DNA from 3 places in the Rhizobium sp. BK289 genome. Region 3 is predicted to be linked to each of the others. Evidence: predicted binding sites of a transcription regulator. Region 3 holds the regulator's gene; each other region holds the start of a gene.
The links. The regulator PhoB, encoded in region 3, activates phosphate uptake and scavenging genes when phosphate is short. The targets are predictions, from matches to a motif close to TGTCATNNANCTGTCAT.

Region 1 (5,053 bases), on a different contig from region 3:
GGCATGCTGAGCTCCGCAGCGGCGCCTGGGCCTCGAGAGACCCGACACCGTAATCAAATCGGAGCTTGAAAGAGGAAAACATGGCTGACTTCCGCAATTACCAAAACCGGGCGCAGAGCGGTGCGCAATCCGGTGCGATGATAGACGAGGGCCTTCGAGCCTACATGCTCAAGGTCTATAACCTGATGGCGCTGGGTCTGGCGATCACGGGTGTTGCCGCCTATCTATCCTTCTCGCTCGCCTTTGCAAACGGACAGATCACGGCCTTCGGCCAGGCGATCTATCTCAGCCCGCTGAAGTGGGTTGTCATTCTCGCCCCGCTGGCAATGGTCTTCTTCCTGAGCTTCAGGATCAACCGCATGAGCGTGGCCGCCGCGACGACGACCTTCTGGGTCTACGCCGCACTGGTGGGATTGTCGCTGTCGTCGATCTTCATCATCTACACCGGCCAGAGCGTCGTGCAGACCTTCTTCGTGACCGCCGCCTCCTTCGGCGCGCTGTCGCTGTTCGGATACACGACGAAGCGTGATTTGTCCGCGATGGGCTCGTTCCTGATGATGGGTCTCTTCGGCCTGATCATCGCAACGCTCGTCAACATCTTCCTGGCTTCGTCCGCCCTGCAGTTCGCCATCTCCGTGATCGGCGTCCTGATCTTCGCCGGCCTCACCGCCTGGGATACGCAGCGGATCAAGGAAATGTACTACGAAGCCGACGACGTGACCGTGGCTGGCCGCAAGGCGATCATGGGCGCCCTGTCGCTCTACCTCGACTTCATCAACCTATTCATGTTCCTGCTGCAGTTCATGGGCAACCGCCGTTGATCGCAGCATGAAATGAGTAGCGAAAAGGCGGCCTCGGCCGCCTTTTTATTTGCCTGGCCGATAACCCTGCTATTTGATAGCGGCCTTCGCAAACCGCAGATCAGGCAATGAAAACAATGTCCGTCAGCCTTCGCAACGCTACCGCAGACGACCTTCCCCATATCACAGCAATCTATCGCGACTCCGTTCTCAACGGCACCGCGAGCTATGAGATCACGCCGCCGACCCAGGACGAGATGGCAGACCGTTTCCAGGCAATCTGTGAAAAGGGCTATCCCTATCTCGTCGCCGAAGACGAGACCGGCGCGTTCCTGGGCTATGCCTACGCCTCGGCGTTCCGCACGCGGCCGGCCTATCGCTGGATGGTGGAGGATTCGATCTATCTGGCGCCGGAGGCGCGCGGTCGCGGCATCGGCAGGCTGCTGCTCGACGCGCTCGTCGAACGCTGCGAGGCGCTCGGCTTCCGCCAGATGATCGCCGTCATCGGCGGCGTCCATCCCGCCTCCGTCGCCGTGCATCGCGCCGCAGGCTTCACCGAAACCGGCCTTTTGAAAGGCACCGGCTACAAGCATGGCCGATGGTTGGATACGATGCTGATGCAGAAAGCGCTCGGAGACGGCGCGGAAACCGATCCGGATCCGTCGGTTTATCCGGGGACGTTGTTTGGGGAGTAGTGTCGAGCTGCCTTTATGCCGAACCTCTGGCACCCCCTCTGTCACAAAGTGACAGAGGGGGTGCCACACTCGCCACAAGCGCGTAGCCAATGACGAGAAACTACTTCTCCACCAGCTTCAGCTGCTTGTCGAACACCTTCAGAACCTGCTGCACCTCGTGGCCACGCTTCAGGATCATGCCGTTGGTGTTGACGACGGAAAAGGCGCCCTGCTTGGCGGCGAGCTTCGGATTCTTTTCGATGCGGAAGAGCGGCATCTCACCGGAGCGCTTGAAGACGGAGAAAACCGCCTTGTCCTTCAGATGGTCGATGGCGTAGTCGCGCCACTCACCTTCGCCAACCATGCGGCCGTAGATCCACAAAATCGCGTCCAGCTCCCGGCGATGGAAGGTCACCGGTAGCGGATCCTTGCTTTGTTTGTATTCTCTGAGATCGACGACGGTGGAATTAGTATCGGCGGAAGGGCGTTCGCCGCGTCGCAAATCCGGCTGATCAGTCATCAATCCCCCAAGGGTTATCTCATGACAGGAGAATGACAGTTTGCCTCAGCCGCACCAAATTGCAAGACGGCTGACGGCTCACAATTTTTTTCCCGTGCCCGAAAGCATCTCGGCAACGCCGCATTTCAGACAAAACGACGCCCAATTTACAGGAAGTATAGGCAGCCGTTTGGCGCCGCCGCGTCAAACGGCCCGGCCGGGGCGTATCGATTAAACCCCAGCCCCGAATGCGTCCCCGCCGGGCACCTCCCCTTTTTGGTACAGCCAAAATAGGGCCCTTTTTGGCGCCCGCAAAAATAGGGAGCCTTTCGGCACCAGTCAAAATTCAGAAATGCCGCTCAGCCGTCCGAGCCGATGGTCAGAACCGTCGCTCCAAGAATGGCGGCCGGATCGCCCGAAGGCGTCGACGATTGCAGAAGGACGGCAAGGCCCCTTCGGCCGGCCTTTTCAAGCACGGTGGAGGGCAATACCAGGCTCATGGCCTTGCCATCCCACATGCCCACGGTCTCGACGTCCGATACGGCATGCATGTAGGCAATCTGCTGGCCGGTGTTTTCGCCGCCTTTCGGCGCCACCATCTGTTCCTTGTCGAAATAGACGACAACAACATTGGCCTTGCCGGCGCCGGCGCCGATCTTGATCTCGAGTTCGTCGCCCTTGGTGGCGGCATTCACCGGAACCGTCAGTCCTTCGCCGTCACGCTGGAAATCGTCGAGCTTGACATTGATGGCGTCGAGATCGGCGCCGTTCATATGGTCCCTGCCGTTGACGATCGCCTGTGGCGTATAGACCCCGCTGCGTCCCATCGAGCGGGCATAGGCATATTGGCGCGCCGTATTGTCCTTGGACGCCATTGTATCGTTCCAGCCGAGATAGTTCCAATAGTCGACATGATAGGCGAGCGCGACGACATTGCCCTGGCGGATCAGCTTGCGGAACGCCGCGTCGGCGGGAGGACAGGAGGCGCAGCCCTGCGAGGTGAAGAGTTCGACAACGCCCTTGATCTTCGGGGCTTCCTGCGCATGCAGCGAACTTGCGAGCACGATGCCTGCCAGAAGTGGAGCCGAAAATCGAAGGCGCATTTCCCTTTTACCTCTTTCGCAAAATTCCGGCGCCACTCACGAGTGCACACGCCCGGACCAATCACGCTCCTTGGGGCCGCCCAGCCCACATCAAGCCCGAAAAATCTGAAACAAGAGATAATGGTTTAGCGCGATGACGCAAAGTCACGATGGGGTGAGGCAGAGGACCGGCAACGGCTTGCCGTACACATCACCGTGAAAAACAAGACGCCGCCGGGAGACTTTTCCCGGCGGCGTGCAAGAGGAGTTCAGACGCCTATCAGGCGGCGAGATCGCGCAGAACGGTCTGCAGGATGCCGCCATTGTTGACGTAGACGACCTCATCCAGCGTATCGATACGGCAGATGATGGGAACATCCTTCACGGAACCGTCGCCATAGGTGATCTTGGCGATCTTACGCTCGCGTGGCTTGATGTTTTCCAGGCCTTCGATCGTCACGAGTTCGTCGCCTTTCAGGCCGAGGCTTGCCCAGGTAGTGCCTTCCTCGAAGACGAAGGGGATGACGCCCATTCCCACCAGGTTCGAGCGGTGGATGCGCTCGAAGGACTGGGCGATCACGGCGCGCACGCCGAGCAGGTTCGTGCCCTTGGCAGCCCAGTCGCGCGACGAGCCGTTGCCGTATTCGACACCGGCGAAGATGACGAGCGGGACGCCCTCGGCCTTGTACTGCATGGCCGCATCGTAGATCGACGTCTCTTCCTTGGACGGATAATGGATGGTGTAGCCACCTTCCTTGCCGTTCGGGCCAAGCATGTGATTGCGGATGCGGATGTTGGCAAAGGTGCCGCGCATCATGACTTCATGGTTGCCGCGGCGCGTGCCGTACTGGTTGAAGTCGGCAACGCCGACGCCGTGACCGAGGAGATACGAGCCGGCGGGCGAGGCAGCCTTGATCGAACCGGCCGGAGAAATATGGTCGGTGGTGATCTTGTCGCCGAAGAGGCCGAGAACGCGCGCGCCCTTGATGTCGGAAACGCCGGCGCCCTTCTTGCCCATGCCCACGAAGTAAGGTGGGTTCTGCACATAGGTCGAGTTGTCGTCCCACGCATAGGTCTGGCCCGGAGGAACCTGCACGGCCTGCCAGTTGGCGTCGCCCTTGAAGACGTCGGCATACTTGGTTTCATAAAGCTCGCGGGTGACGTACTTCTGGATGAACTCCTGAACCTCGTGCGAGGTCGGCCAGATGTCCTTCAGATAGACCGGCTTGCCGTTCTGGTCTTCGCCGATCGGCTCCTTCGTTAGGTCGAGCTGCACCGAGCCGGCGAGCGCGTAGGCGACGACGAGCGGCGGCGAAGCAAGATAGTTCGCCTGGACGTCTGGCGAGATGCGGCCTTCGAAGTTGCGGTTACCGGAGAGAACGCCGGCAACGATCAGGCCCTTGTCGTTGATCGTCTTGGAGATCGGCGCCGGCAGCGGGCCGGAATTACCGATGCAGGTGGTGCAGCCGAAGCCGACCAGGTTGAAGCCGAGCTTGTCGAGATCGGCCTGCAGGCCGGACTTGGCGAGATATTCGCCGACGACCTGGGATCCCGGTGCGAGCGAGGTCTTGACCCACGGCTTGCTCTTCAGGCCCTTGGCAACGGCGTTGCGGGCGAGAAGGCCGGCTGCGATCAGCACCGACGGGTTGGAGGTGTTGGTGCAGGAGGTGATGGCAGCGATGGCAACGTCGCCATGGCCGATATCGAAATCCGTGCCTTCGACCGCATAGCGGTTGGAGAGCTGGCCGGGCTTCTTGTATTCGGTTTCGAGCGAGGTTGCGAAGCCGGAAGCGATGTTTTCCAGCGCGATGCGGCCTTCCGGACGCTTCGGGCCGGCCATCGACGGCACGACGTCGCCGAGATCGAGTTCCAGCGTGTCTGTGAAGACGAGATCGGAACCATCATTATCGCGCCACATGCCCTGAGCCTTGGAATAGGCTTCGACGAGCGCGATACGGTCCTTGGCACGGCCGGACATGTTGAGGTAGTTCAGCGTTT
Region 2 (5,053 bases), on a different contig from region 3:
CAGGCGTTGCCCGGCGAGCTTGACAAGGTCGCCGACCAGGCAAGAAGCCTGCGTGAATGGTTCAGGGCTTTCGTAAACTCCCACAAGGGAAAGCCGCTGACATCGGATGTCCTGAACGAACTGGAGCCACTGAACCGCCTGCTGGAACGCGACGAAGGCTTCGCCCGGATCGTCGCGAGCCCGGCGGGTGAAAACGGTAAATTCAGCTTTCAGCCGATGCGGAAATGGCGCTCGCCCGAAGCTCTGCTATTGCCGATCGGCGAAGCGCTGGGACGCTTCGTCTGCACGGAGGATTTCTCTGACGTGAAGGCCTGCGAGGGCCACGCATGCACCTTGCTTTTCGTCGACCACACGCGCGGCCACCGCAGACGTTGGTGCAGCATGGCGATGTGCGGCAACCGCGCCAAACAGGCAGCTCATCGGCACCGTCTCAAACAGAGCTGATGCCGATGGACTGCCGGCTTGGCGCGTGAAAAAGTCGAAAAGTTACGTGCATAGATCAACCGGAGCTGAGCACAGCTCGCTCCGGCGCAACCACTGCTGAAATCCGACAGCGATCGATCGGCTCAGACCGGATCTTCCCGGTGCAGATCATGGATGGCGACGGCATCGCCGCTGAAGGGCGGCAGCAGCCATTCGCTATGGCGCAGCGTGCGCTTGGTGTCCTCCAGTCCCATGTCCCAATGCTCGCGCATCGACGTGCCGGAGAACTCATAGTCCTTGGCATGGCCTTCATAATTCTTGTGCTGATAGATCAGATGCACGATGTTGACGACGCCGGCATCGGAGTAATCGGCGATCAGCTCTTCCTCTTCCGGTGTCAGCTGATCCTTCGGGACACGCCTCAACGCACCCAGGAGCTTCATCTTCAGCCCGTGAATGCGCTTGAAGTTGTCGGTATTCTGCCGCGTGCGGCTGGAATACATGATGTCCTTGTGACGCGACAGCACATCCGGCATGCTGCGCGGCAGGACGCCACGCGCGCTGAAGAGATCCACCTGGAAGACCAGCGAGCTCCGGTCTTCTTCCTGATCGAGCAGATATTGCAGCGGCGTATTGGAAACGATGCCGCCATCCCAATAATATTCACCTTCGATGCGGATGGCCGGCAAGGCCGGCGGCAGCGCGCCGCTCGCCATGATGTGCTCAGGGCCAATGCGGATATTGTCGGTGTCGAAATAGACGAAATTGCCGGTGCGGACATTCACCGCGCCGACGCTGAAACGCTTCTTGCCATCGTTCAAAAGGTCGAAATCGATCAGCATCTCCAATGTCTTCTTCAGCTCCGCCGAATCGTAGAAGCTCGTCGCGCCTTCGGCGCCCGGCAATTCGAGCCATGGATTAGGAAAGCGCGGCTTGAAGAAGCCTGGCTGGCCCATGGTCATCGTCATCCACGAGCTGGTGCGATTACGGATATCGCGGAAGAAATCGCCTTCGGGCGTATAGGCCCAGATCTTGCGGCCGGAGATGATCTGCCAGAACTGTTCAAGACGCTGCAGGCGCCGGCTTGGTTCGTTGCCGGCGATAATGGCGGCATTGACCGCGCCGATCGACACACCCGAAAGCCAGGTCGGCTCGCATCCGGCTTCGGCAAGCGCCTGGTAGACGCCGGCCTGATAGGCGCCGAGCGCGCCGCCGCCCTGAAAGACCAGGGCGACGCGATCATATTGAGCGGCAATTTCCGGGATGGTCGGGGCTGCGGCCTTGGTGTTTCGTTCAAGCACGGTCCGTCTCCACTAAGGTCTAACAATGAGGCTTTCAGTTACCTGCGCTCGGCGAGATAGTCGTGAACGACTTCGCCAAGCCCAAGCGTCAGATCGGCAGTGAAATGAACCGCCGAAACCACTTCCAGCACAGGCAGCCGCGCCACGTCGGCCATGACATGCGGCCTGAGATCGAGAGCAGCGGGCGAGGTCCAGGCTTCCTTGATCGTGATATCGGTCAGATAGTAGCGCACGAGCTCGCAGATGCGCGGGGTCGCATCGACATGCGGCACGATCTTGATCAGGAAATTCGGCTCCGAGAGGGCGGACAAAAGCGGTCCTTGCTCGATCGGCTTGTGCTTGTAACCCATCGTTCCGGTCGCGCAGAGAACGCTGCCGTAATGCAGCGTGCCGACGATGACCTCGCCCTCGTTGACGATCTTCGGACTGGCAAGCTTCTTCGGAAAGCCCCAGATTTCGCGGCCGCCGGTGATCGGCGCATCGTCATCGAGATACATGGAGTGGACATAGCCGCCCCGCTGCCCGCGATATCGCACGGGGATGACCTGTCCGGTCTCGGTATAGTCGCCGAAACCAGTGGAATCGGGCATGCGGATGAATTCGTATTTCACCAGCGGCTCGTCGATTTCGAGCGGCTCCGGCACGACAGCCTCAAGCGCCTCGCGCGTGGTGCGGTAGGTGATGATGATATATTCGCGATCGAAGAATCGGTAGGGTCCCGGGGGATAGGAAGGGTTGGTCAGCGGCATAGCATAGGCATGCTTCAGAATGTCTTCGACCTTCATCTTATGTCCGTCGTTGGAGGAAATCGCCGGGCGCCGGAGCGAAAACTTGCACGGTTGCATGACAGTGAAGTGTCAGCTGCCAAATGGTTGCGCGGGAGCGGACCGGCCACTGTTATCAAAGCGACATATCCGGCTGGCAGTGTGCGCTCATCCTGAGCATTTCCCCTTACCCAACCATGTCAAAGCGATCGCGGGAGTAGCCTAATGGGTTCGTTGATTTCGAAGAATGCGCTGGTCACCGGTTCGACGAGCGGTATCGGCCTTGCGATCGCCCGCGCCTTTGCCGCCGAAGGCGCGAATGTAACGATCAACGGCCTCGGCGATGCCGATGCGATCGAAAAGGAACGGGCTGCCATCGAAGCCGATTTCGGCGTGCAATGCCGCTACTCCGGCGCCAACATGATGAATGGCGAAGAAGTGACATCAATGGTGCGCGAAGCCGAGGAGGCCTTCGGCAGCCTCGATATCCTCGTCAATAATGCCGGCATCCAGTTCGTGGCCCCGATCGAGGAGTTTCCCGACGACAAATGGGAAGCGATCATCCGCATCAACCTGCTTGCCGCCTTCTACGCCATCAAGGCAGCCATTCCCGGCATGAAGGCACGCAAATGGGGCCGCATCATCAACACGTCCTCGGCACACGCACTGGTCGCCTCGCCTTTCAAGTCCGCCTATGTCTCGGCCAAGCACGGGATCACCGGCCTCACGAAGACCATCGCGCTCGAAGCCGCGCAGGACGGCGTGACCGTCAACTCCATCGCACCCGGCTATGTCTGGACGCCGCTCGTCGAGAAGCAGATCCCCGAGACGATGAAGGCGCGCAACATGACGGAGGAGCAGGTCAAGCACGATGTGCTGCTCGCCGCCCAGCCAACGAAGGAATTCGTGACCGTCGACGAAGTGGCCGCCATCGCCGTCTTCCTCTGCGGCGACGCCGCCAAGCAGATTACCGGCACGACGCTTTCCGTCGACGGCGGCTGGACCGCTGAGTAATGCCGAAACCATAGCCGGCGCAGGTTCGAAAACCGCGCCGGCTTTCTGTGGCTATAGGCCACAGCATCAACATGAAAACAGAGCAGGAGGCGCATAATGACTGATGAAACCCAGGATCCGCTCAGCCGCATCAAGGATGAGATCGTCGACAGCTTCGACGAAGAGCTGGAGATGCAGCTTGAAGAGGACCGGCTGGACGAATTGGTCGCAGAAGGCCTTATCGGCGAAGGCGAAACGGCGCTGGACCGCCGTGTCTATTTCCGCGAACTCTTCCGCCTCCAGCACGAGCTGGTGCGCCTGCAGGATTGGGTGCAGTACAAGAAACTCAAGGTCGTCGTGCTGTTCGAGGGCCGCGATTCCGCCGGCAAGGGCGGCGCCATCAAGCGTGTCACGCAGCGCCTCAATCCGCGCGTCTGCCGCGTGGTCGCACTGCCGGCTCCGACCGAGCGCGAGCGGCACCAATGGTATTTCCAGCGCTATGCCGCCCACCTGCCGACGGCTGGCGAAATGGTGCTGTTCGACCGCAGCTGGTATAACCGCGCCGGCGTCGAGCGCGTCATGGGCTTCTGCTCGCCGGAGGAATTGGAGGAGTTTTTCCGCTCCGTGCCGGATTTCGAGCGCATGCTCGTACGCTCCGGCATCATTCTCCTGAAATACTGGTTCTCGATTACCGACGAGGAGCAGGAATTCCGCTTCAACATGCGCATCCAGGACCCGCTGAAGCAGTGGAAGCTTTCGCCGATGGACCTGCAGAGCCGCGTGCATTGGGAGGAATACACCAAGGCCAAGGAAGAGATGCTGGAACGCACGCATATTCCGGAAGCGCCGTGGTGGGTCGTCCATGCCGTCGACAAGAAGAAGGCGCGTCTCAACTGCATCGCCCATCTGCTGACGCAGATCCCTTACGAAAGCGTACCGAAGCCGGAAATCGTGCTGCCGGAACGCATGCGCAATGCAGACTATCACCGCACGCCGGTGCCGCCGGAAATGTACGTGCCGGAAATCTACTGATCAGGATCGATGAGGGGTCCGCCTCGGCCGGGCCCCTCTGAAGGATTACTTGAAAAACGAAATCCCTTTAACTCCGCCTATCGGTAAGCAAGGCCGGCCCGAAGTCAGACTGGGCGATAGGCCCATTCGGATACGGCGCCCAAGCCCAGCCGCTGCAGGAGTTCATAGGCGACCCTCCGGTTGATGGGATTGTGCAGCCTGAGGACTTTCGAGCCGAGAAAATCCATCTCCGCATGCTCGAATGGCAGAAGATGCCGTGCCTTGCCAAGCGCGGCTCGATAGACCTCATGAAAATCCCGCCGGCAGACATAGGTCTTGTACTTTGTCATGCAGAAGGCGGCAAAGGTATCGCTGTTCCTGCGCAGAAAATCCGAGACACCGATCGTCACCTCCGGCCAGGCTGGATTGAACGTATCGTCGAAGGCGATGATGCCATGATCGGCCAGCACGCTCTTCGCCAACCGGCTGTCGGCAACGATGTGGCGAAGCAAATGTCCTCCATCGATGCTGAAAAAACGAACCTGCCCAACCTTGTCGATG
Region 3 (5,053 bases):
TCGGCGACCAGATGAGGATGGGCATGACCCAGCGAATTGACTGCCACGCCGGCTGCGAAATCGAGATAGCGCTCGCCGTTTTCGGTAACCAGCCAGACGCCCTCGCCTCGCTCGAACCGCAGCGGAGCGCGCAGGTAGGTGTCGTAAAGCGGCGTGGTCTCGGCCATGGCCATGTCTCCTGATCACAACTTTAAGGACCGATCGCTTCCATTTGATGAAACGGGCCCGAAAAAATCAAAAATGCCGCCTTGCGGCGGCCTGGGCACTATTGATGTTTTGCACCGCGATGTCAACAAAACTGCCGTTTTAGCAGGTGCGAGAAAGCGCTTGCCGGCAAAAGAGACGGCTTCGGCGGCTCCTATTGCAGAAATGCCACGCCGGGGCAGCAAGTTGGGGAAAACCTCGAAATCGATTCCTCAAGATTCCCGCGACTCTTGTCACGGAGTCAGCCTCACACTAGGTTAAAAAGCAATTGCTAGACTGCATGCGGCGGAACTAGTCACCACAATTTTAGAGCGTTTCGCGCCTCGTTCCCATGCGAGGCAATGGTGAGGGATTCTGCCATCGGAAACGCGACAGCGGAGACAGGGCATGAATTGGACAGACGAACGCGTCGAGAAGCTGAAAAAGCTATGGTCCGAAGGGTTGAGCGCCAGCCAGATCGCTGCGCAGCTCGGTGGCGTGAGCCGTAATGCCGTTATCGGCAAGGTACATCGCCTGAACCTTCCCGGCCGAGCGAAGGCCGGCGGCACGGCAACCGCGACGCGCACGCCGAAGCGCAGTGCTGCAGCACCCCGCGCCACGAGCTACGGATCGCGCGTTGCAACACGGACGGTCGTCACCCGCCAGCAGGGCGTAACCATGCTGAAGGAAGAGATCGAGGTCGATTCCGTCAACGAAATCCAGTATCGCCCGGCTGCGAACGTCGTCGTTCCGATCTCCCGCCGCCTCGGCCTGACGGAGCTGACGGAGCGCACCTGCAAATGGCCGGTCGGCGATCCGCTGAAGGACGATTTCCACTTCTGCGGCAATGACAGCCCGGATTCGTCGCCCTACTGCACCTATCATCAGCGCATGGCCTACCAGCCAGTGCATGACCGCCGGCGCAACAACGGCTGAAAGTGACAGCAAGACAAAGAGCAACAGGCCCCTCGAGGCCCGTTTTTCTATTTCCGCCGCTCCTGCATAATTCCTTAAACCGGAATCGATTTAAGAGAAAATTATGCAGCATTTCAAGATGTTACAGCGACCTTAACGCGTCTTGAAAGACGCGTGGAGCTGTAATGTTGATACCCGAGCGGCAAGCCGCTCAGGCTTCCATGGAATAGCCCGCGCCGCGAACGGTACGGATGACATCCTGCATATTGGAGAAATTGAGCGCCTTGCGCAGGCGGCCGACATGGACGTCGACCGTGCGTTCGTCGACATAGATATCGTGACCCCAGACGCCGTCGAGCAGCTGCGAGCGCGAGAAGACGCGGCCGGGCGAGGACATCAGGAATTCCAGCAGGCGGAATTCCGTCGGCCCCAGCCGCACTTCGCGGCTCTTGCGGTGAACGCGATGAGTTTCGCGATCGAGCTCGATATCGCCGCAACGCAGCACCGTGGAGAGCACCTCCGGACGGGCACGCCGCAGCATCGCCTTGACGCGGGCCATCAGCTCCGGCGTCGAGAACGGCTTGACGACATAGTCGTCCGCGCCGGTCGAAAGCCCGCGCACGCGCTCGCTTTCCTCGCCGCGGGCCGTCAGCATGATGATCGGCAGGCGCTCCGTCTCCGGCCGCATGCGCAGCCGGCGGCAGAGCTCTATGCCCGATACGCCGGGGAGCATCCAGTCGAGGATCAGGAGATCGGGGATGCGCTCCTGGAGACGCAGCTCAGCCTCATCGCCTCTTAGGATCGTGTCGACCTCGAAGCCTTCGGCCTCAAGATTGTAGCGCAGCAGAACGCTGAGCGCTTCCTCGTCTTCTACAACAGCAACTCTCGGAACCATGCGCTTATGGTCTCCTTTCTTCACTTCCAGATTATTCCGTCACCGCGCCGACGGTATTGGCGGTATCATCCTTCGGACGCTCGCCTTCGGGCTGAGCGCCGGTCGCCATGTAATAGATCGTCTCGGCGATGTTGGTGGCATGGTCGCCGATGCGCTCGATGTTCTTGGCGCAGAAGAGAAGATGCGTGCAGGTGGTGATGTTGCGCGGATCTTCCATCATGTAGGTCAGCATCTCGCGGAAGAGCGAGGTGTACATGGCGTCGATTTCCTCGTCGCGCTCACGGATCGATACGGCCTTGTCGGGCGAACGGGTGGCGTAGACATCCAGAACTTCCTTGAGCTGGCTCAGTGCCAATTCGGAAAGGTGTTCGATGCCGCGGGCGAGACGGCGCGGAACGCCGGTGCCCTGCACGGCGATGACGCGCTTGGCGGTGTTCTTGCCGAGATCGCCGACGCGCTCCAGATCGGAAGCGATGCGGATCGATCCCATGATTTCACGAAGGTCGGCTGCCATCGGCTGACGGCGGGCGATGGTGACGATCGCCTTGTCGCCGACTTCGCGCTCGGCATGGTCGAGAACGACGTCGTCGGAGATGACCTTCTGCGCAAGGGCAGCATCGCTTTGGACCAATGCGCGTACGCTGTCGCTGACCATCTGCTCGGCCAGGCCGCCCATTTCCGCAATACGGCGCGTCAGGAACTTCAGGTCTTCGTCATAGGCAGAGAGAATGTGTGTGGAGACCATTTTTCTATCCTCAAGGTGAACTGTGTGAAAGGGGCCGCGCGCTTGATATCATCAACCAAAACGGCCCATGATGTAATCCTGCGTGCGGTAATCGTCGGGATTGGTGAACATTTTATCGGTGTCGTTCTCCTCGACCAGATGGCCGAGATGAAACATTGCGGTGCGCTGCGAAACGCGGGCGGCCTGCTGCATGGAATGCGTCACGATGACGATCGTGAAGTTTTCCCGCAGCTCGTGAATGAGATCCTCGACCTTCGCCGTTGCGATCGGATCGAGCGCCGAGCACGGCTCGTCCATCAAGATGACTTCCGGACTGACGGCAACGGCGCGCGCAATGCACAGACGCTGCTGCTGACCGCCCGACAGGCTGGTGCCAGCATCATGAAGCCTGTCCTTGACCTCGCCCCACAGGCCCGCCTTCTGCAGGCTGGTCTCGACGATATGATCGAGATCGGCCTTGGAGCGATGCAGGCCATGGATGCGCGGCCCGTAGGCGACATTTTCGTAGATCGACTTCGGAAACGGGTTGGGCTTCTGGAAGACCATGCCGACGCGGGCGCGCAATTCCACGACATCGATGCTGTTGTCGTAGACGTCCTGATCGTCGAGCGTAATCTTGCCGGTGACGCGGCACGTGTCGATCGTATCGTTCATGCGGTTGAGGCAGCGCAGGAAGGTGGATTTGCCGCAGCCGGAAGGGCCGATGAGGGCCGTCACCGTATTGGCGCGAATCTTCAGGTTGACGTCGAAGAGCGCGCGCTTGTCCCCGTAGAAGACCGAAACGTCCTGGCCGATCATCTTGTAGGGGATCGTGGTCATCTTCTTGGCCAAGGCTCTTTCGCTTGCCGCTTCGCTCATCATGTTCATTTCTCGGCCCTCCCTTACCAGCGCCGCTCGAAGCGGCGGCGCAGCAGGATGGCGCCGATGTTCATCGCGACGAGGAAGAAAAGTAGGACGATGATGGCGCCGGACGTCCTTTCGACGAAGGCACGCTCGGCTTCGCTCGCCCACATGTAGATCTGCACCGGCAGCGCCGTCGAGGGATCGAGGGGCGATGTCGGATAGTTGGCGACGAAGGCGACCATGCCGATCAAGAGCAGCGGCGCCGTCTCCCCGAGAGCATGAGCAAGCCCGAGTATGGTGCCCGTCAGGATGCCCGGCATGGCGAGCGGCAGGACATGATGGAAGACCACCTGCATGCGCGATGCGCCGAGGCCGAGCGCGGCGCTGCGGATGGACGGCGGCACGGCGCGCAGCGCCGAGCGCGTCGCGATGATGATCATCGGCAGCGTCATCAGGCTCAGCACCAGCCCACCGACGAGCGAGGCCGAACGCGGCAGTCCCATCATGTTGATGAAGACCGAGAGGCCCAGCAGGCCGTAGACGATGGAGGGCACCGCTGCGAGGTTGTTGATATTGACCTCGATCAGATCCGTCAGCCGGTTCTTCGGCGCGAACTCTTCCAGATAGATCGAGGCTGCAACACCAACCGGCAAGGCAAGCGCGAGCACGGTCAGCATGAGGTAGAGCGAGCCGATCAGCCCGACGCCGAGGCCGGATGCTTCCGGGCGGCTGGAATTGCCGGCCACAAAGAGACCGGTATTAAACGCCTTATAAAGCGCGCCGCTTTCGCTGAGTTGCTTCATCCAGGCAATCTGCCGGTCGGATATCTTGCGATCCTTCTCGTCGACGGTGAGATCGATCTGGCCCTTGTTGGCGGAATCGATATTGGCGCTGGCAAGGAAGGTGACGTTCTGCGTCGTCCCTATGATCGAGGGATTGGCGACGACCCTGTCGCGCAACGCGATCCTGGCGCTATCCGATACCATCGCCGTCGCCTCTCGGACGAGCGCGCGATTGGTGGGATCGATGCTCAGGGCTTTCACCAGCGCGTCCCGCACCAGCACAAGGTAATTGGCACCGATCAGCACCTTCGGATCCGTGGCCCGCTTGGCCGCGGGGTCGATCACCTCCTCGGTGAATTCGATCGGCAGAGTGATCGATGTCTGAACAAAGGCGCTGTAGCCGGTGCGCACCACGGTCGAGACCAGGATGGCAAGGAAGACGAGGCCGAAGATAACGGCCGTGACGCCATAGGCGCGGAAGCGGCGCTCGGCGGCATAGCGCCGCTTGATGCCGATATCACGCCGCGCCGGGGCGCCTAGCGTGAGGCCCCGCGGCATATTCGACATCGGGGAGGATACGACGCCGCTCATTCGTATTGCTCCCTATAGCGGCGGACGATGTAGAGAGCGTAGACATTGAGGCACAGCGTCAGGCAGAACAGCGTAATGCCGAGTGCAAAGGCGACGAGC

Region 1: the regulator PhoB is predicted to act here: its motif matches at 2,016-2,032, upstream of FHT84_RS07170 (DUF2794 domain-containing protein).
Region 2: the regulator PhoB is predicted to act here: its motif matches at 2,568-2,584, upstream of FHT84_RS25860 (acetoacetate decarboxylase).

The regions. Positions count from the first base shown of each region.
Region 1 is NZ_JACHZO010000003.1:196,290-201,342, forward strand. It holds gene FHT84_RS07160 (Bax inhibitor-1/YccA family protein) at 81-821, shown strand; gene FHT84_RS07165 (GNAT family N-acetyltransferase) at 938-1,495, shown strand; gene FHT84_RS07170 (DUF2794 domain-containing protein) at 1,596-1,994, opposite strand; gene FHT84_RS07175 (thioredoxin family protein) at 2,333-3,076, opposite strand; gene acnA (aconitate hydratase AcnA) at 3,336-5,053, opposite strand, start outside.
Region 2 is NZ_JACHZO010000016.1:142,461-147,513, forward strand. It holds gene FHT84_RS25850 (ABATE domain-containing protein) at 1-444, shown strand, start outside; gene FHT84_RS25855 (patatin-like phospholipase family protein) at 567-1,724, opposite strand; gene FHT84_RS25860 (acetoacetate decarboxylase) at 1,763-2,509, opposite strand; gene FHT84_RS25865 (3-hydroxybutyrate dehydrogenase) at 2,714-3,502, shown strand; gene ppk2 (polyphosphate kinase 2) at 3,599-4,513, shown strand; gene FHT84_RS25875 (class I SAM-dependent methyltransferase) at 4,618-5,053, opposite strand, start outside.
Region 3 is NZ_JACHZO010000005.1:289,709-294,761, reverse strand. It holds gene FHT84_RS12290 (aspartate aminotransferase family protein) at 1-167, opposite strand, end outside; gene FHT84_RS12285 (hypothetical protein) at 172-465, shown strand; gene FHT84_RS12280 (GcrA family cell cycle regulator) at 592-1,119, shown strand; gene phoB (phosphate regulon transcriptional regulator PhoB) at 1,310-1,993, opposite strand; gene phoU (phosphate signaling complex protein PhoU) at 2,025-2,738, opposite strand; gene pstB (phosphate ABC transporter ATP-binding protein PstB) at 2,790-3,605, opposite strand; gene pstA (phosphate ABC transporter permease PstA) at 3,620-4,954, opposite strand; gene pstC (phosphate ABC transporter permease subunit PstC) at 4,951-5,053, opposite strand, start outside.